4 regions of the Peribacillus sp. QJM3NY_7 genome follow, and region 3 is predicted to be linked to each of the others. Evidence: riboswitches for the same ligand, from Rfam matches in the RefSeq annotation. Region 3 holds a riboswitch; each other region holds the start of a gene.
What was found. Region 3 has a riboswitch for thiamine pyrophosphate ahead of tenA (thiaminase II). Riboswitches for the same ligand answer to the same signal wherever they lie in the genome.
Positions count from the first base shown of each region.

Region 1: another riboswitch for thiamine pyrophosphate. It lies ahead of tenA (thiaminase II); the one in region 3 lies ahead of tenA (thiaminase II).
Region 2: another riboswitch for thiamine pyrophosphate. It lies ahead of thiC (phosphomethylpyrimidine synthase ThiC); the one in region 3 lies ahead of tenA (thiaminase II).
Region 4: another riboswitch for thiamine pyrophosphate. It lies ahead of AC0VX1_RS19285 (ABC transporter substrate-binding protein); the one in region 3 lies ahead of tenA (thiaminase II).

Region 1 is NZ_CM149663.1:2,396,429-2,401,258, reverse strand. Features, by position in the region: gene AC0VX1_RS11460 (energy-coupling factor transporter transmembrane component T family protein) at 7-783, opposite strand; gene AC0VX1_RS11455 (ABC transporter ATP-binding protein) at 784-2,247, opposite strand; gene AC0VX1_RS11450 (ECF transporter S component) at 2,266-2,844, opposite strand; gene tenA (thiaminase II) at 2,860-3,543, opposite strand; TPP riboswitch at 3,681-3,812, opposite strand; gene AC0VX1_RS11440 (protein kinase domain-containing protein) at 4,572-4,830, shown strand, end outside.
Region 2 is NZ_CM149663.1:830,298-835,127, reverse strand. Features, by position in the region: gene thiC (phosphomethylpyrimidine synthase ThiC) at 1-1,737, opposite strand, end outside; TPP riboswitch at 1,873-1,987, opposite strand; gene AC0VX1_RS03995 (HAD family hydrolase) at 2,104-2,892, opposite strand; gene AC0VX1_RS03990 (histidine phosphatase family protein) at 3,044-3,589, opposite strand; gene AC0VX1_RS03985 (hypothetical protein) at 3,833-4,285, opposite strand; gene AC0VX1_RS03980 (zinc-dependent alcohol dehydrogenase) at 4,610-4,830, opposite strand, start outside.
Region 3 is NZ_CM149663.1:1,432,736-1,437,565, forward strand. Features, by position in the region: gene thiM (hydroxyethylthiazole kinase) at 1-313, opposite strand, end outside; gene thiD (bifunctional hydroxymethylpyrimidine kinase/phosphomethylpyrimidine kinase) at 310-1,116, opposite strand; gene thiW (energy coupling factor transporter S component ThiW) at 1,085-1,606, opposite strand; gene tenA (thiaminase II) at 1,622-2,311, opposite strand; TPP riboswitch at 2,402-2,506, opposite strand; SAM riboswitch class I at 2,664-2,768, shown strand; gene AC0VX1_RS06960 (Fur-regulated basic protein FbpA) at 2,939-3,127, shown strand; gene AC0VX1_RS06965 (Spo0E family sporulation regulatory protein-aspartic acid phosphatase) at 3,374-3,568, shown strand; gene AC0VX1_RS06970 (GNAT family N-acetyltransferase) at 3,637-4,143, opposite strand; gene AC0VX1_RS06975 (DUF459 domain-containing protein) at 4,362-4,830, shown strand, end outside.
Region 4 is NZ_CM149663.1:4,024,463-4,029,292, reverse strand. Features, by position in the region: gene AC0VX1_RS19290 (protein-glutamine gamma-glutamyltransferase) at 1-581, opposite strand, end outside; TPP riboswitch at 881-990, shown strand; gene AC0VX1_RS19285 (ABC transporter substrate-binding protein) at 1,124-2,119, shown strand; gene AC0VX1_RS19280 (thiamine-binding protein) at 2,131-2,415, shown strand; gene AC0VX1_RS19275 (ABC transporter permease) at 2,412-3,194, shown strand; gene AC0VX1_RS19270 (ABC transporter ATP-binding protein) at 3,184-3,921, shown strand; gene AC0VX1_RS19265 (TatD family hydrolase) at 3,940-4,710, shown strand.

The DNA.
Region 1 (4,830 bases), 960 kb from region 3:
TAAAAATCAAATAGATACTAACGGGAATTGAATCGATAGGTAAAAGCCGGCCAACAGCAGGATGATAAAATACAGAATGAAACCATGGTCCATTTTTGAAAAACCAAATTCATAATAGTATGTTCGATCCCGAGTGTCTGTAAATCGCTTTGCCTCCATCGCAACCGCGATTCGGTGAGCACGTCTGATGCTTCCGGATAACAACGGGATGGAATAGGCTTTCATTTTAAAATAGACCGACCTTATCCCTTTTCCTCTTTCGAAACCGCGTACCTTCATCGCGTTTCGTATCGTTTGGAACTCCTCCATCATGATGGGAATCAGCCTTAATGCCGCCATGAAACTATAGGCATATTTCGGTTTAAGCTTAACTTGCTGCATTAACGAATAAAACAAGTTCACTGGTCTCGTCGTTAAGGAAAAAGTTAAACCAAGGGCCGCAAAGAACAAAGCTCGAAAGCCTACCAGTAATCCCCTCATGAAACTTTCTTCCGTAATCGATATGAGGCCCCACTCAAACCAAAGCGTCTCACCTTGCCCGAATAATATCATTGCAGAAGAGGTGGATATAAAAATGAAACAAAAGGGAATCGACAAAAGCAGGATGCGTTTTATCGAATGCCCGGTAAAAAACAAAAATAATATCAATACGCCAATGGTGATGTTCATCATATAATTCAGGTCATGAATGAATAACGCCACGATGCATAATACAATCAGTACACCAAGTTTAAGGCTTGGATTAATTCCATGGAGCCATGTTTCTGCGTTTGAAACATTCATCTACATGACACTCCTTTTAACTTTGGTCTCGACAAATCCGGCTTGCGCGATGTTTTTATCACTTATTACGTTTCCGCCCTTTACCGTCCAGATCCTGGTTGCAAAGTTTTTTGAAATATGTTCGTCATGAGTTACCATGATCACGGTTATTCCGCGCCTTCGATATTCCTCGAACCATTCCAATAATGCAAAGGTATTTTTCGAATCTTGGCCAAATGTCGGCTCATCCAGGAGAATGATTTTTTTGTCGATGACGATTGATGCTGCTACGCTTAAGCGACGCTTTTGACCCATTGATAATTGAAACGGATGTTTATCCCGATGTGCCTCAAGGCGGAACACTTTAAGCAATGAGCGGACTCTCTCATCTATTTCTTGTTGCGGCCTTTTATCAATACGCAATGAATAAGCAATCTCTTCATATACAGTATTTGCAACGAACTGAAACTCAGGATTTTGAAAGACAAACGTCATATGATCCGTTGGATTTTTCACCATTTTAATGGGGTTCCCCAATAATTCATACGTACCTTTCGTTTTTATGAACTGCATCAATGCATGCAAAAGTGTACTCTTGCCCGCGCCATTTTCTCCCCTGATCACAATCCATTCTCCTGAATGGACCTTCAGCTCTTCAACCTGGATTTTTTCCTCTTTATTCCGAAAACCGCTAAATCCTTGCACATCCATAAGAGGTAAACAATCTGTAAATTGGTGTTCCCTAGTGGGTGCATACTTCTGTATATATTCATCCCAAACACCTGGGAACCAAATTCCATGTTCTCTCATTTCATTTTTATATAGGGAAAGAATGGTGTCTCTTGGACCATCAGCTATGATTTGACCGTCATCGTTTAAAAGCACGATTCGTTCGATGAATTCTAAAACATGGTCAATTTTATGTTCGACGATAATAACCGTTTTGTCTTTTCCGACTTCCTTCAACAAGTCCCAGATTTCTTTCGTTCCTTCCGGATCAAGCATGGCTGTCGGTTCATCTAAAAATAGCACTTCTGGTTCAAGGGCCAATACTGAAGCGATTGCCAGACGCTGCTTCATCCCGCCTGATAATGTTTCTATACTTGTGTGCCCTAGGTTCAATCCTACATTACGGATTTGATTTTCAATTTTCTCTTTCATTTCTTCTTTAGGGATGGAAAGATTCTCAAGGACAAAGGCAATTTCCTCATCGGCAAATGGCATGCAAAACTGGCTATCAGGATCTTGAAAAACATACCCCCATGAAGAAGGGCATTTCAATTTCTCCGCTTTCATCGGGACTTCGATGGAATTCGGAATCAATCCGCTTAACACTTGCAACAGAGTGGACTTACCACATCCTGATGGTCCCAACAATAGCACTTTTTCTCCTTGATCAAACGATAGTGATAGATCCTTGAATATCAAAGATTCATCACCGGGAAATTTCATTCTTAACTTTTCAACAGAAACGATTGGTTCCATGGCCCTCAACCTCTTCTTTTAATCAAGTTCTGCATAATCTTTATTGGAAACCGGACGCACAAGATTAGTTACCCCTGTTGCTTCCAGGACTTTAACTAAATAATAAGCGGTCACACCTGCAAAGAATATGGAACCCACAAACCTCGCTATCATGAATAACGATAGATTCCAAGTAGAAAGAGCACCTATTTCCCCGTATGCAAAATCCATGATAACTGATGCCAGGCAGGAAGCCATCGCAGCTAAAACGGCCACCGGCATATTGAATTTTTTATATTTGAACCCCATGAACACCAGTTCCGCGAACAAACCTTGGACCACCCCATATAACAGTACAGTCAGCCCCCATGGGGAACCTAGAAAGAATTCCCCGGAAGCTGCGGCTATCTCCGCCAAAAGTGCCACACCCGGTTTCCGTAAAATGAAAAAGGCGACAGGGCCAGCTATAAACCACATTCCATAAATAAGTTGATCCAGATGTAATCCTAATGGTTTAACGGAATAATAAATCGAACCCCAAAGGATATAAACGATTCCAAATGCTACCGCAATCACGATCGTGACTAATATATCCGTTAATTTCAATCCTTTTTTCATTGTTTCATTCTCCTTTTATACTTCTAATGTTTCCTTATGAACGGGCCATGTCTCTAAACGATAAGCCATTTCCCAAAATGAGTATTCATATTGGCTGCTGAGAATAAAATGCTCTTTCATTCTCGCCTTATCTTCTTCAGTTACTTTTTCAGCAATCTCATCCAGCCTCGCAATTTGTTCTTCCACCAAAGTGCGGAACCACTCTCCTCCGTAAGCCGCTATCCATTCTTGATAAATCGGCTCTTCGGGCATGCACCCTTGCAGCTTTTCACCTATCTCATAATACAGCCAGTAACACGGCAAGATAGCTGCAATAACATCTCCTAAATGTCCCGAATAAGCCGCACGATACATATGGGAAGTATAAGCATAGGCAGTCGGGGCAGGCTTGAAATTTTCCCGTTCTTCTTTAGTGATGCCTAATCTCTCGGAAAAATTCTCATGAAGCTTCAACTCCGCTTCATATGTTCCTTGTGCATGGCCGGCAAGCCTGCTTGTTGTATGTAAATCTGTAGCCTTGACTGCCCCTAAGGCTTGAACTCTAGCAAAATGAGATAAATAATAGGCATCTTGCATGACATAAAAACGGAAACACTCCAATGGCAATGTGCCATCTCCTATTCCTGCAACGAACGGATGATTAAAACTAGCTTCCCAAATGTGATCAACTTCCTTACGGATTTCCTCTGAAAACTTCATGTCCATTACCTCCGAAATTGTATTTTTTCATTGAACGTTACAGAAAAAAAACACTTATCACCCCTTTTTTTGCAAACAAAAAACCACTTTCTTAAACGTAAAGAAAGTGGTTGTACTTGAAATAATACAGAAATGTATAGTTCCAGACCCCACTTCCCTACGCTGGTATAAACCAGATCAGGTTCTAAGGGTCTTAAAGTCATACTTCAATCTCAGCTTTTGTGGGTAAAAAATCAACTTTTACCTATAAAGCACCCCTAGTGGTACAAATTGTATATTAAATTCATTTGCCTTTATATTAACACGATAAATCCAATTGTCAAACGTATTAGAAAAGTTTTCTTGATTTAGGGTTACTAAACTTTCAATCTTTCATACCCTCAATTCCCGTAGCCTTCAAAGAATTTGATCAAAGGGAGCTCAGTTAGTAGTTTACTCGTGAGTTTTACCGGTTTACTCGTGAATTCTACTGTTTTACTCGTGAGTTTTGCCGGTTTACTCGTGAATTCTGCTGTTTTACTCGTGAATTGGCCACTTGACTCGTGAATTCAGCAGTTCACTCGTGAGTTTTTGCAATTTTACTCGTGAATTTAATGAATTCACAGTAATCCCCTTTTGAACTTTCCATCAAACCAGCTCACTATTGTGACGCCGGTTAGGGATTTCCCAAAGCAACTTCTCAACTCGCGCCCATCCACCTCATCACCTCCTACTCTTTTATTATGAATTCATTATAGTAAACTTAATATTTTTAAAAACCATATAATTTCATAATGTGAAAATATAGGAATTATTTATTTTTAATTGTGAACTATCAAAAGATCGCCCCGAAGAAATGACTTTCATTACCGCATTATCAAAAATCAGTGTTAAACTAACCATGATCATTCATATTTCCAGCATAGTTAATAATGGTCTTTTTTTTTGGTTCTTGACTCGAATATTTGAAAGTGGTGAGGGAAGTTTCAATTTTTCGTTCCTTTAGAAAGTTCTACCAGTTAATTGTGGATATTCCTTTAAAAAAGAGTGTGGTTTTGAATTACCGCTACGAGGTAAAAGCTGTAATCGGAACAGGAAGCTACGGTATTGTTTATCGTTGCAATGATTTGAAAATGAATGAAAATATAGTGATCAAACAGCTCCGGAAAAGTAAACGCCGCAGTAAAAAAGAGCTGAAACAATTTGAAAATGAAATTTCCATATTACGAATGTTAAACCACAGAAATATCCCTAAATTTCACGAGAAATTTTCGCAAGATGGAAATGTTTATTTTGTGATGGATTTCA
Region 2 (4,830 bases), 600 kb from region 3:
TTCTTTAAGCCCTTCATCGATTACCGACTCAAAGCCCAGACCCTTTTCCTTCGCCAAATCACGGATGTCCTGAGAGATTCTCATACTGCAGAATTTCGGTCCGCACATTGAACAGAAATGGGCTGTTTTGGCACCTTCTGCCGGAAGAGTTTCATCGTGATATTCAACCGCCCTTTCAGGATCAAGGGAAAGATTGAATTGATCTCTCCAACGAAATTCGAATCTAGCCTTCGAAAGGGCATCATCCCGTTTTCTTGCCTGCGGATGGCCTTTTGCAAGATCAGCTGCGTGTGCTGCAATTTTATAAGTAATGACCCCTACCCGAACATCCTCTTTATTCGGAAGTCCCAAATGCTCTTTCGGTGTCACATAGCAAAGCATGGCCGTTCCAAACCATCCAATCATGGCAGCACCAATCGCAGAAGTGATATGGTCGTATCCAGGAGCTATGTCCGTCGTCAATGGTCCCAGGGTATAGAATGGTGCTTCTTGACAGACTTCCAGCTGTTTATCCATATTTTCTTTAATCAAATGCATCGGTACGTGACCGGGTCCCTCCACCATGACTTGAACATCGTGCTTCCAAGCAATCTTCGTCAATTCCCCAAGTGTTTCCAATTCCGCAAATTGTGCCTCATCGTTTGCATCTGCAATGGATCCCGGACGGAGACCGTCACCTAATGAGAAAGAAACATCATACGTCTTCATGATTTCACAAATCTCTTCAAAGTGTGTATAGAGAAAGCTTTCTTGGTGGTGAGCCAAGCACCATTGTGCCATGATGGAGCCTCCCCGGGAAACAATACCCGTAACTCGCTTTGCTGTCATTGGGATGTATCGCAAAAGCACACCAGCGTGTATGGTGAAGTAATCGACACCTTGCTCAGCCTGCTCGATTAATGTATCCCGGAATACTTCCCAATTTAAATCTTCCGCGACCCCATTCACTTTTTCCAATGCTTGATATATCGGAACCGTCCCAACAGGCACAGGTGAATTCCTGATAATCCATTCCCGCGTCGTGTGAATATTCTTTCCTGTGGAAAGATCCATTATGTTGTCTGCACCCCATCGTGTAGCCCAAGTCATTTTCTCCACTTCAGCTTCGATCGATGAACTGACAGCTGAATTTCCAATATTCGCATTTATCTTCACGTGAAAATTACGTCCGATGATCATGGGCTCACTTTCAGGATGGTTAATATTTGCCGGAATGATTGCCCGCCCGCTAGCTACCTCTTCCCTTACAAACTCAGGGGCTACATTTTCCCTGATCGAAATGAACTCCATTTCTGGAGTAATGATCCCTTTGCGGGCATAATGGAGCTGGGTTACGTTTTTCCCTTTCACCGCACGCAATGGTTTTCTTTTCAATCCCGGAAAAACTTCGGCATTGGATTGTGACTCCACTTTTCTATATCCGTTATCTTCCGGCTTTATTTCACGCCCTTCATACTCTTCAACATCTTCCCGTTCCAGAACCCAGCTGCGTCTAATCGGGGCAAGGCCTTTATGAATATCAATCGGATATTCTGAATCCGTATAGAAGCCGCTTGTATCATATACACGTAAAGGCGGATTCTCCTCTTCGCCGAATGCCCCTGTCGTCGGACTTAGCTCAATTTCACGCATAGGTACTTTAATATCGGGTCTAGATCCCTCAACATACACTTTTTTACTCCCGGCAAAACTGGACATAATTGAAACGTTCATGTCATTTACTGAATTACTCTTCATGATTTCATTTCTCCTTTTTAAGTTCATTTAAAAAGGACAAAATCCAATCCATTTCGCACGAAAAAGCCAGGTCTCATATTTAAGACCCGGCTAACGTTAGTATGACTACAGAAATGACCAGTTGAAAGGTCATCGTTAAGTAGATTCTAACTTCCCCACGCTGGTATGAACCAGATCAGGTCCTGAGGGTTAAGAAGCTTAAGCGCTTCTCTCTCAGCCCAACTTTTATTGGACACCCCTAGTCTGAATAATTTAATTGATTACAGGGTAACTATATCTCACCCTTTTCATTCTGTAAATAATTTAAAAGACCTAGTATTTTCTCTGCAATCATCTAAAATTTGTTATTTGGAGGAGGACCGCCAATTAATTCCCCAGGCTCCCAAGGATAGGGAAAAGCTCCTCTAAATGCGTGATTTCGTAGGTTGGAATCACTTCATTCCGTTCCTTATCATGGCGATTTATCCAAACCGACTTTATGCCTACCCGTGATGCTCCAAGGATATCGGTCATTAAATTATCGCCGACCATCAATACTTCATCCTTATCTAGCTCCATGATTTCCAAAGCATGCTCAAAAATGGAGGCATCCGGTTTACCTCGTCCAAATGCGCCTGAAATTACGATTTGGTCGAAATAAGGAACCAGTTCAGGCGTTATTTCAAGTTTGGTATTTTGCAGCTCAGGAGATCCGTTCGTAAGCAATAGCAATTTGTACTTCCCTTTTAATTCATCCAGAACACGGAATGTTTCTTCATAGATAAATGGCTTTTTGCGTCTTTCGGCCGGAAAACGTTCTGCCAGTTCAAGCCCAAATTCCGGGTCATCGATCCCTAATGCCTTCAAGCCCCTCGTCCACGCTTCTTTCCGATAAGCCGGTACAATCCCGGCCATCTTCCGGAATTCATCATGATCATCCTGAAAATTCCCCCATAGTCCCTCAAATGGGTTGATTCCGATCATTTGAGTGAATGCATATGTATCGTAAGAAGAATAAAGATCACGCGCTTCCTTCCGCACCGCTTCTTCAAACTCGTCGACATTCAGACCATATTTCTCCTTGGCAACTTCGCATGTGGCCACAAAAGCCTCTTTTACACTTTTCTGATCCCATAGTAATGTATCATCTAAATCAAAAAAAACTGCCTTCAGCAAAATGTCCACCCCTCTTTCCCCAATATTGAATTCGTAAAAATTACACTATTACAATAATAAACCACAACCAATAAAAAAAGAATAACTATTCGGAAAATGCATGCCTCTTTCTTCGCAAAATGGCTTACCTTTTCCCGGGGGAACCATATATTCATTTCCCTTTTCCGCTTTCAAATACATACAATTTTCCATTACTGGCAATCTTGAACTTTGGACCGGTGAACCCCCGTCGGATCAGCTCTTTCCTCATATATACCATGAGGGCGGCATGACTCACGATCAGAACATTCCTTTCCCCCTTTGCAAAGATTTCATCCAATACTTTTTTGATTCTTTGCTCAGCAAACTTAATTTCCGCCCTTGTCTGCTTGTTGATCACCGAGCAGCAGCGAATCCAGATGGCCCAAAGGATGAACGGCAGCTTAATCCTTCCTCTCAGAGGGGGAGAAGGTATTTCCCGCAGCTCCTCCATCCGATGAACCGTGCCTGGAAAGATGTGTTCCGCTGTCTTGACGGCTCTCGACATATCACTGCAATAACATTCCTGCCATTCCTCCAAGCCAAATAAAGTCGTTCCATAAATAATATCCGCTGCATCATAGTCCACAAACCATTGCTTCATATCATCCGCCGTCACAGATTTCCCAGTAGGAAATTCATGTGCCACCTTAAAATGCCGTACCAAACCAATTTTCATATATTCTCCTTTATATCTTTTAAAATATTCGTTTCTATTTCTTATAAAAGCCCTTAACAATATATTAACCTATGTAAAGCAATATAATAAATGCAAGTTGAAACCATTAAAAACCTACTGAGCGCCCCTTGTGTATGGTTAAAGGTTCTCACAGATTGTGTCACTGCAAGCATTTAATTATCATAAGGAAAAATATTATGGCCATATGTAAAAAAGAGAAAGCATATCGCCTTCTCCTTTCGTTTAATCTATGAATTGGAGTTCTGTTATCTTACATCTTTTCCTGAATTTATATTTCCCGCTCAAATCACTGAATTGATAATCATTTAGGGATTTCCCCAGTTGTTCCTTTAGTTTATCCGCCGTGATGGATTCCTCAACTGTCTCTTTCCAATTTTCATTTCCCATTATCTCTTCGAACGGAATGGTAGTCAGGACCTCATCATATATCTGGATGCTTTGATCGATGCCGAAGCTGCCATAGATACTGCCATTTTCATCGGCAAAGATATGCTCCGATTCCAATTCTTCCACCAGTACTTCCAGATATCCCTTTGCCTTAACAGGCTTGATGGCAATCTCCGCTTCTGCCTTTACAGGTCCCAATCTCTTATCGATGATCTCTATCGTCAATTTAACGTGAACGGGCGGATAACCAAACCCTTCACAAAGTTCTGCTGCCGAGTTATATACCATCTGAACATCCTCCTTTTGTCACTATCATTATATAATATAAATACTCCATTTCATTACCAAAAACCCTTATTCAAGTTCACTTGGCATATTCTCCTTCATCAATTGAAGGGTCAGTCGTCACATTTCCGGATTCCCCTGAAACGAATCCACCCATTATAGTAAAAAAATCAGTGTAAACCTGATTTCTTCGGTTCAAAGGCATAACTATCATTCATATTTCAAACCTCTTTTATACGTTTATCCATAATAAACCATTAACTATTTATGAACATAACCAAAAAGTCCAATGCAACTCCATGCATTGGACTTTTTATGAGCTTCAGATTACGGCTTTAGCACCACTTTAATACATTCATCTTCATGATCGTTAAAGATTTGATAAGCCTCACTCGCTTTTTCGAGAGGGACTTTATGGGATATGATTTCCGTGGGGTCGAACTTTCCAGCCGTGATTTCATCAAAAAGCTTTGGCATGTAGTGAATGACTGGTGCTTGTCCCATTTTCAGGTTAATGTTTCGCTCAAATATATTGCCTAATGGGAACA
Region 3 (4,830 bases):
CTGTACGATAGGAGGTGGCACCAACGCCCACCGGGTCCAAAATGACCGGGATGTCCAGGGCATTTGCCGTTTTACCGGCAATCTCCATTGCTTCCAAGGCCTTATCATCGATCGTACCGAAATTCAGGACCAATGCATCTGCTAATTTGACCATATCCGCCACTTCTCTTGGGCTCGATGTCATTACTGGTGAACCTCCGATGGCAAGGGTGGCATTTGCACAGTCATTGACCGTAACAAAGTTGGTGATTTGGTGAACGAGTGGTTTCCTTTCTCTTACCTTCATAAATAAATCGGCTGAAGAAACCTTCATAATAAGTCACTCCTTTCTTTTTTTGAATATGAATGAAAATGATGGACAGGTCCATGACCTTTACCGATTGAAAAGCTATTGCGTATCGCTTCGGAAATATAGGTCTTGGCTTGTTCGATCGACACTTGCAATGGCAGTCCATTTGCCAGGTTAGATGTAATGGCGGATGATAGGGTACAGCCCGTACCATGAGTGTTTTTTGTATGAATGCGCTCTCCCTTGATCCAGTGGAAGTCAGTCCCATCATAAAAAAGATCATTTGGATTTCCTGCTGCATGGCCGCCTTTAAGTAAAACGGCTTTGGGACCCATTTCTTGTATCGAAATGCATGCCCTGTAGAAATCTTGTTTCGTCCGAATCGGGAAGCCAGTAAGTACTTCCGCTTCTGGTACATTGGGTGTTACAAGATTTGCAAGCGGAAGCAATTCCATTTTTAAGGCAGAGACGGCCTTTTCGTCGAGCAAATGGTGGCCGCTTTTGGAAATCATGACAGGGTCAAGGATAACGATGGCAGGCATGAAGGTTTTGAGGGACGCAGCGACCGTTTCCACGATTTCTTTTGATCCAAGCATGCCTATTTTTACTGCATCGACAGGAATATCTTCAAAGATAGCTGCAATTTGATCCGATATGATAGCTGTTTCAATGGGCTGTACAGAACGGACCTCCATTGTGTTTTGGGCAGTTACGGCTGTGATGGCAGACATTCCAAATACACCATGTGCAGAAAATGTTTTTAAATCCGCTTGTATTCCAGCACCGCCCCCTGAATCAGAGCCTGCGATCGTTAATGCTGTTTTCATAAAAAAACCCCTTCATATAAGTATTTTTTAGCAATATTTTAAGTAATATGAAAGCTAAAATCGCACCTGCGAATGAACTGAACATAAAAGCCGGTAAAAAACCAAAAAGAGCAGCTTTTTCTCCCAATAGGAGGGTGGCAAGCGGATAACAGGCCAGGGAACCGAGAAAGCCGGTCCCGATCACTTCCCCTAAACAGGCGAATTTTAAGCTTTGTGTTTTTCGGTAAAGGATGGCGGCCAAAAGTGCACCAATCATGCTGCCGGGAAAGGCGAAAATTGAACCGGTACCAATCATGTTTCTAATGATGGAAACTAAAAAAGCTTGTGTCACCGCATATGCAGGCCCCAATAGAACCGCCGTCAGGACATTTGCCAGATGTTGAATAGGAAAGATTTTTGCAAATCCTGCAGGGATGAAAATAAATGAACTGGTAAGCGTCGTTAAAGCCGTGATCATGGCAGTCAATGTCAGTTTCTTGATAGGGTTCATCCTCATGTCAACCACCTATAGAGGCCAATCCTGCTCATTTTGAACCATGTCCCAGAATAAATATTCATATCGGGAAGTAACCAAAAAGTGCTTTTCTAATCTAAGAAGTTCCTTTTCAGGCATGCCTTCCGTCAATTCTTCCAACAAAGCGATCAGCCACTTGTGTGCTTCCCCGAATTCAGGAGATGAATAGGACCTTATCCAATCTGCGTAGCGATTGTTTTCCAGTGCTGCTCCATTTTGTTCTTTTAATAGCAAACCGATTTCATAATAATCCCAAGCGCAGGGCAGGAGACAGGCGATCAAGTCTGCCAAAGTCCCATGCTGAGCTGCATTTAGCATGTAACCTGTATAGGCTAGAGTGGTTGGAGTAGGTTCTGTATTTTCCAATTCCTTGGAGCTGATCCCGAATTCGGAAGCATAATGCCGATGAATATCCATTTCCACTTGAAGGGTTTCATTTAAAATGCTCGCAAATTTTGCCATGGTTTCGATGTTATGGGCTTTGATGACACCTAAAGCAAAGAGCTTGGAATAATCCATGAGATAGACATAGTCCTGCTTCAGGTAATAGGCAAATTTCTTTTCAGGAAGTGTGCCGTTTCCAATTGCCTGGACAAAGGCATGTGAATGGTTCCTTTTCCAAATCTCTTTTGCCCGTGCATGCAGTCTATCACTGAATGTTTCTAATTTTGTATTCTCCATTGTTCATCCTCCTATAGAATGGCTCCCTTTGTTAAATAAAAACCCCGTTCCTGAATACGGAACGGGGTAGATGGATATAGTCTGTAAAATGGACGATATCATCCACTTCCCTCCGCCGGTATGAGCCGGTTCAGGTTCAAAGGGTCCGGAACTAATTCCATCTCAGTCTTAAAAAAGACTCCCCTAGTGGTGTGAATTGTATGTAATTACTGACATCATATCAGAAAGACAAGAAAATGCAACCCGTATTTGAAAGAGGAATCACTTTATGTCCAGGAAAAAAGGGAGAACCAGGTAATTGACTTTTGAAGATTATTAGGATAGAATCATTTCTACATCATTATATATTGAATTCTTATCCAGAGAGGTGGAGGGACTTGGCCCTAAGAAACCTCGGCAGCGGACCCGTTTAGGGAACTGTGCTAAATCCAACAAGCATATGCTTGGAAGATAAGAAGAGCCGAACGGACACTGTCAGCCTCTTCTTACATTAGAAGGGGCTTTTATTTTTGGGAAATAACGTTTAGTGACATACTAGAAAAGGTATATATAATTTGGTGAAATCAAACAAGTTGATAAAGTTTAGCTAACTAGAAGCAGGCACTAGGACGGAAAGGAGCCATTTACATGGCAGAATTATTTAAGAGGATTGAACAGAGGAAGGCAAAACTCATTGAAGAGCTATTGGCCAATGGAGTATACAAAACCTCTGATGAAAGGCACCTTTATGATGCCCCATTAAAAGTACTTGAAGATGAATATAAGATTGTTATAAATAGACCTAATAACGAGTCACCTTCTGAATGGATGACATAGTAATACAATATTTGGATTTTTGAATAAGGGATATGATGTAAGCATTCGCAGTCTACACTAGTGGATGCTTTTTTTGCGTTTATTAGAAAACGACACAAATTATACATAATTAAATAACAAAATAGGTGTTTTGTCACATTTGACCTATAAAATAACACATTTAATTTCTGGAAAATAGTTGATTTTAACTAGTGATTTCATTATGATAAAAGTGTAAAAATATTGAATAAATGGGAGGTGGCTATGATGCCTTGCCGTAAGGTAACTATAGAAAAAGTAGAAGAGAAGAGACAGGAAATGATAAAGTTGGGAGCGATTTACGGCTTAACAAGTCTGCAGACTGTACAAGCCAGCCAAGAATTGGATATGCTATTGAATGCGTTAGCAAGTAAAAGAGATTCTGAATATTTTTCCCTTCAAGAAGCATATAGGTATTTTTAAATTAGCAATTCAACCTGTATTAATCTAAAAAAGCTACTGCTCAAGGCAATAGCTCTAAAGAATTATATTTAAATATCGACACGTTTACCTAGAATGATCAAATCCCGCTCAATGCCATCCATCTCGGCAACTTGAGGTAAATGTGCCCATTCTTCAAACCCGAATTTAGAAAAAAGCTTAAGGCTTGGTGTATTATGGGCGAAAATGAAACCCAATAAAGTCTTAACACCTAATTTTGGACTCAATTCAATTGCCTTTCGAATCGAAATTTGTCCAATTCCTTTTCCCCGGAAATAATCATCAATGTAAATGCTGATTTCGGCAGTGGAATTATATGCCGGTCGGCCATAAAAGGATTGAAAGCTCATCCATCCAGCGGTTTTCCCTTCTATAGTAATGATATATAGCGGTCTACTTTCTGAATGATGTTCCTCAAACCATTTAACCCTCGATTGGACGGATACAGGTTCCGTATCTGCCGTGACCATCCTTGAAGCAATTGTCGAATTATATATTTCAACAATTCTGGGTAGATCAGATAGTTCTGCCTCTCTAAACTCTATGTGTTCTTCCATGATTTAAACTCCTAACTATCATTTATTCAATCTCCAGAATGTAGGGTAATCCCGTTTTTGGTTTTAGGGACGTTGAATGAAACCCAATCCATTGAAAGTTTTATATTATCATACACTCTTTATTCTTTATCTGACAATTCTTTTTTATGTTAGTACTGCAGATTTTTTGGGTATGAAAAAGATTAAATACTTCTAGTAAAAAACAAGAGGAGAACCAAATGAAAAAATTGGCAGGTATATTGATTATCGTACTGGTTATATGTTTTGCTGCATATGAATTTCAGGCCTCGGAGTCGGAAGATGTGCAAAGGGTCATGGCTTTTGGAGATTCATTAACCTATGGAAAAGGGGATAAGGACGGGGAAGGATATATAGATGGCCTTGAAGATGAATTGAATAATCCCCAATCGGAGCAAAAAGTGAGTTTTTGGAATTACGGTATTAAAGGCCAGGAAACGGATGGGGTGATGAAACAGCTAGATGATTACCGAATTAAAACGAAACTTGATGAAGCCGATACTTTCATTGTTTTTATTGGAACGAATGACTTGATCAATAGTAATGGCGGGAACTTGGAGAAAATAAGTGACCGAAAAATCAATGAGGGTAAACGGGAATATATCAACCATCTGAAAAAGATTACATCAACACTGATAGAGGCAAACGATAAAGCGGATATTCTGGTAA
Region 4 (4,830 bases), 2.6 Mb from region 3:
CCTAATAATATGGCATTTTCACCTTGCCATTCAGGGGTTGCCAAGTCGTGATCAGGGTTTTTGAAGTAAACGCAATCACCTGGTGAATAATCCCTTCCTTGGTGAACGATGAGAGCCATATTCCTTGGAGGGCGAAAGTCATATAAAAATAGGTCTGAAAAAAGATAGTCGAAATTCCTGGGGCCGATTAAATCCAAAATCGCCTTTAAAAAAGTGACGACCATTGCCGTCCCGCATTCGAAGGCATAAAGCCCTCCATTCATGAAAATGTCAACGAGCGCAGCATGAGGGAGAATCCCTGGCTGAAGGGTAAAGGTGCCATCCTTTGAAAGGTGCCAATAACGTTGATTGGATTGAGACTCCTCAAGTGTGGAAAAATCCGGACCGCTTTTATCCAACGCAATAGCTGCCTCTATGACTCGGTTCCTCAGCTGTATCTCGAAATTAAAATCCCCAAAGTTCCGGTATTCAAAAACGTTAGAATCTTCCGCCAAGCATTGAAGAGTTTCAAGCGATTTGGCAGAGGCTGTACCTGGTTGGATTTGACTGACATCTAACCATTTGTGATTAATCTTTATCATGACATATCCACCTTTTGCTAATAAAATTAAGGGTTTAATAAAACCAGTAAACAAAAATGTCTACACGTTATGCTCATTATATGAATGCTTGAAAAGAAATGACTATTTGGAACGTGTCCGCCGCCGTTGCAGCCAAGAATGATCGGAACGGAAAGAGGCAGAGTTATTTTGCTTTCAATGATTTTCGTTCAAAAGATATTTGAAGTGCCAGGAATACTTTTCCAATTAGAGAGAAGAAGCAAATTAGTATTCCTTTTTCCCCATGAATTGATATAATGAGAGAGAAAAGTTCATATGTGCGAGAAATGTAGGGGGGCCAGTACTGCTGGCTGAGATTGCATCCATTAGATGCTGACTCTTTGAACCTGATCTGGGTGATGCCAGCGGAGGGAACATATTATGACTGATTTTCTGTTTTGTATGTTAACGTCCGAATTCATCTTCGGGCGTTTTTTGCTTTTTTATCCAGTATTTGAATAGCCCTGGAGCCCTATTATGGTTCCGGCATATGAATCTTATAAGATGTGTAGGAGGATAATGACTTGAATAAATTCTTACCACTGTTAACTTCGTTCTTCCTTTTAGCTGGATGCGGAGCAGGCGGAACTAATGAAAAAGAAGAAGCATCTAAAAATGAAGAATTAAAGAAGGTATCGGTCGTGCTCGATTGGACACCGAATACAAACCATACAGGATTGTATGTAGCCAAGGAAAAAGGTTATTTTAAAGAACAAGGTCTTGATGTGGAAATTATCATGCCAGGTGAAGCTGGAGCTGATAAGCTTGTCGCTTCAGGGAAATCTGAATTTGGCGTGAGCTATCAAGAGGGCATAACGCAGGCCCGCGTACAGGGTGTGCCGATTGTTTCGGTAGCTGCCGTCATCCAGCATAATACTTCGGGATTCGCTTCCCCTGAGGCTAAGGACATTAAGACTCCCAAGGATTTTGAAGGGAAAACGTATGGTGGCTGGGGATCTCCGGTTGAAAAGGCCATTATTGATTCACTCATGAAAAAGGAAAATGCGGATGTAAATGAAGTGGACATAGTCAATACAGGAGACATGGATTTTTTCACTTCGGTTAAAAGGGATATAGATTTTGCCTGGATTTATTATGGTTGGACAGGCATTGAGGCTGAGTTACGAAATGAAAAGCTTAATATGGTGTACTTAACCGAATACTCTGATAAGCTTGATTACTATACGCCTGTTTTGACTACAAATGAAAAGATGATAAAAGAAGATCCCGAGACTGTTAAAGCATTCGTTCATGCAGCTTCGAAAGGGTACCAGTTTGCGATTAAGAATCCTGATGATGCAGCAGATATGTTAATTGAGTCTGCACCGGATCTTGATCCAAAACTAGTGAAGAAAAGCCAGGAGTGGCTTGCAGCCAAGTATCAGGATGATGCTCCGCGATGGGGTGAACAAAAGCTTGAAATTTGGAAGAATTACAGTGAGTGGATGACTGAAAATAAGCTTCTTGAAGGTGATTTCGATCCTGAAAAGGCATTTACCAATGAATTTTTACCAAAATAGGAGGAAATACAATGGCCAATTCATTAATTAGTATACAAATTATTCCTAAAGGGGAAAATGTCATCCCTATGGTCGATGAAGCAATCAAGATCATTGAAGAATCAGGTGTCAAGTATGAGGTTCACCCGCTTGAAACGACAATGGAGGGGGAGCTTTCCGAGCTTTTTGCCGTGATAGAAAAAATGAATGTAAGAATGATTGAAATAGGATCGCCGAATGTCATTTCCCAAGTGAAAATATTATATCAGCCAAGCGGGATTACGATGGATACGTTAACGGAGAAATATCGGGCATGATCGGAAGGGGAATTTGGAAGAAGGGGGCTCCCTTCTTTCTTTTATTATTGTTGCTGATTGTATGGGAGTCAGTGACAGTCTTATTGAAAGTTGAAGAATGGCTGCTTCCCGCTCCATCGGCCATTTTCATTGAAGGAATAGAGTCGTCCCGCAATCTTTACGGACACCTTATATCCACAACCGAGCTTGCGTTGTCAGGTTTTTTTATTGGAAGCTGCATCGGCTTATTGATCGCGGCAATCCTACACCTATTTCCAGGTGTGAAGGACGCGGTTTATCCTCTGCTCATACTATCACAAAATATACCTATCATTGTTTTGGCGCCGCTTTTGGTGATCTGGTTTGGCTTTGGCATGCTGCCTAAGTTAATCGTGATTTCACTTGTATGTTTTTTTCCGGTTGCGGTCGCATCATTGGATGGTTTTCGCCAGACACCATACGAGCTTAAGCATTATTTCAAGATGATGGGAGCGGGGGAAAACCAGTTATTTTGGAAGCTGGAACTTCCTCACTCGATCCCGTTCATTTTCTCCGGCCTGAAAATTTCGGCTACCTATAGTGTAATGGGTGCGGTTATTTCGGAATGGCTTGGGGCAAAATCGGGGATTGGTGTTTATATGACTCTCGCCTCTTCAGCGTTCAGGACAGATCGGGTGTTTGTAGCCATTTTCATCATTATGGGAATGAGCCTGATTTTTTTTGGAATCATCACTTTCCTGGAGAAATACTTGGTTTCTTGGAAGAGAAAGGAGGGCGAAAAGGGTGAAGCTGGAAATTAAAGACGTCTCCTATTCTTTCGATGGTAAGCAGAATATATTGGAGAATATGAATTTCCATGTGAATGATGGGGAATTCGTCACGATCCTTGGGCCATCGGGAAGCGGTAAAAGTACATTGTTTCACTTGATCGGCGGGATTTTGAAGCCTGATCATGGCATCATTTCATTGGATGGTAAAAAGATAAATGGCTTAAAGGGACATATCAGCTATATGCCTCAGCAGCCTTCCCTTTTACCTTGGAGAACGGTATTGGAAAATGTTTTGCTTGGAAGTGAACTTGCTGGGACCAGAGATAAAGAAAAGGCAAAAAACCTTTTGATGAAAGCTGGTTTAGAAGAATACGATAAAGCATATCCCCATGAATTATCTGGAGGCATGAAGCAAAGGGCCGCATTCATTCGGAGTATCTTAAGTCCACAGGACTTGATGTGCCTGGACGAACCCTTTTCTGCCTTGGATGAACTGACAAGATTGCAAATGCAACAATGGCTGTTGTCGGTTTGGGAAGAAAATCGGAGGTCGGTGCTTTTTGTCACTCACAGCATAGATGAAGCGGTTTTCCTATCAGATAGAATTTATGTGTTATCAGCAAAACCGGCTGCTGTCATCAAAGAAGTGAAAGTTCCATTTTCAAGACCAAGAAGAGAAGAACAGCTTCTTAGTGATGAATTTATTCATTTGAAGAGAGAATTATATGCAGCACTCAAGCCAACTTTCACTACTTAAGTAAGGAGGCGGTACCATTTGAGAATCATCGACAGCCATATCCATTTGGATAAGTATGATATTGTTAAGCGAAAGCAGATCCTGAAAGACATGGAAAAGGTTCAGTTGGAATCCTTGCTGACTGTTTCCATGAATTTGGCTTCTTCGATAAACAATTATCAGCTTTCACTTAAAGATTCACGAATTAAGCCTGCCTTTGGTTTTCATCCAGAGCAGCCCCTCCCGAGTGATGAAGAAGTGTATGAATTATTGAGCTGGATGCGGGAACATCGTCACGATATGGTTGCCATAGGCGAGGTTGGGCTGCCCTATTACTTAAGGCAGGAAAACCCCAATATTGATAACACAGCATATATAGTGATACTGGAGAGGTTCCTGACCTTAGCTAAAGAGATTGAAAAGCCGGTTATCCTTCATGCCGTTCATGACGATGCACCTATCGTTTGCGACCTTTTGGATAAGCATCAAATTACAAGGGCACACTTTCATTGGTTTAAAGGCGATATCCGGACAGTTGAAAGAATGGCCGAAAAGGGCTACCGCATTTCGATTACACCTGATGTTTGTTATGAGAGGGAAATACAGGAATTAGTTTCGACCTATCCACTTAAGCTGATGATGATAGAAACGGATGGACCATGGCCGTTTGAAGGGGTTTTCAATGGGGAATGGACCCATCCCGGCATGATGCATGAAAGTGTGCGTCAAATTGCTTCGATTAAAGGATTGCCGATTGAGGATGTCTATGAAGCCCTTTATCAAAATACGAAAGATTTTTATCATATATAAAGGTACCGGTTATCATATCCGGTACCTTTTTTCGTTTGGCTCTTTTCGTAAAGATTGTTGTTTTTAAAACGAAACTATTTAAGGTTGATTGGAGCGGAAGAGCGAGACTCCTGCGGGAGC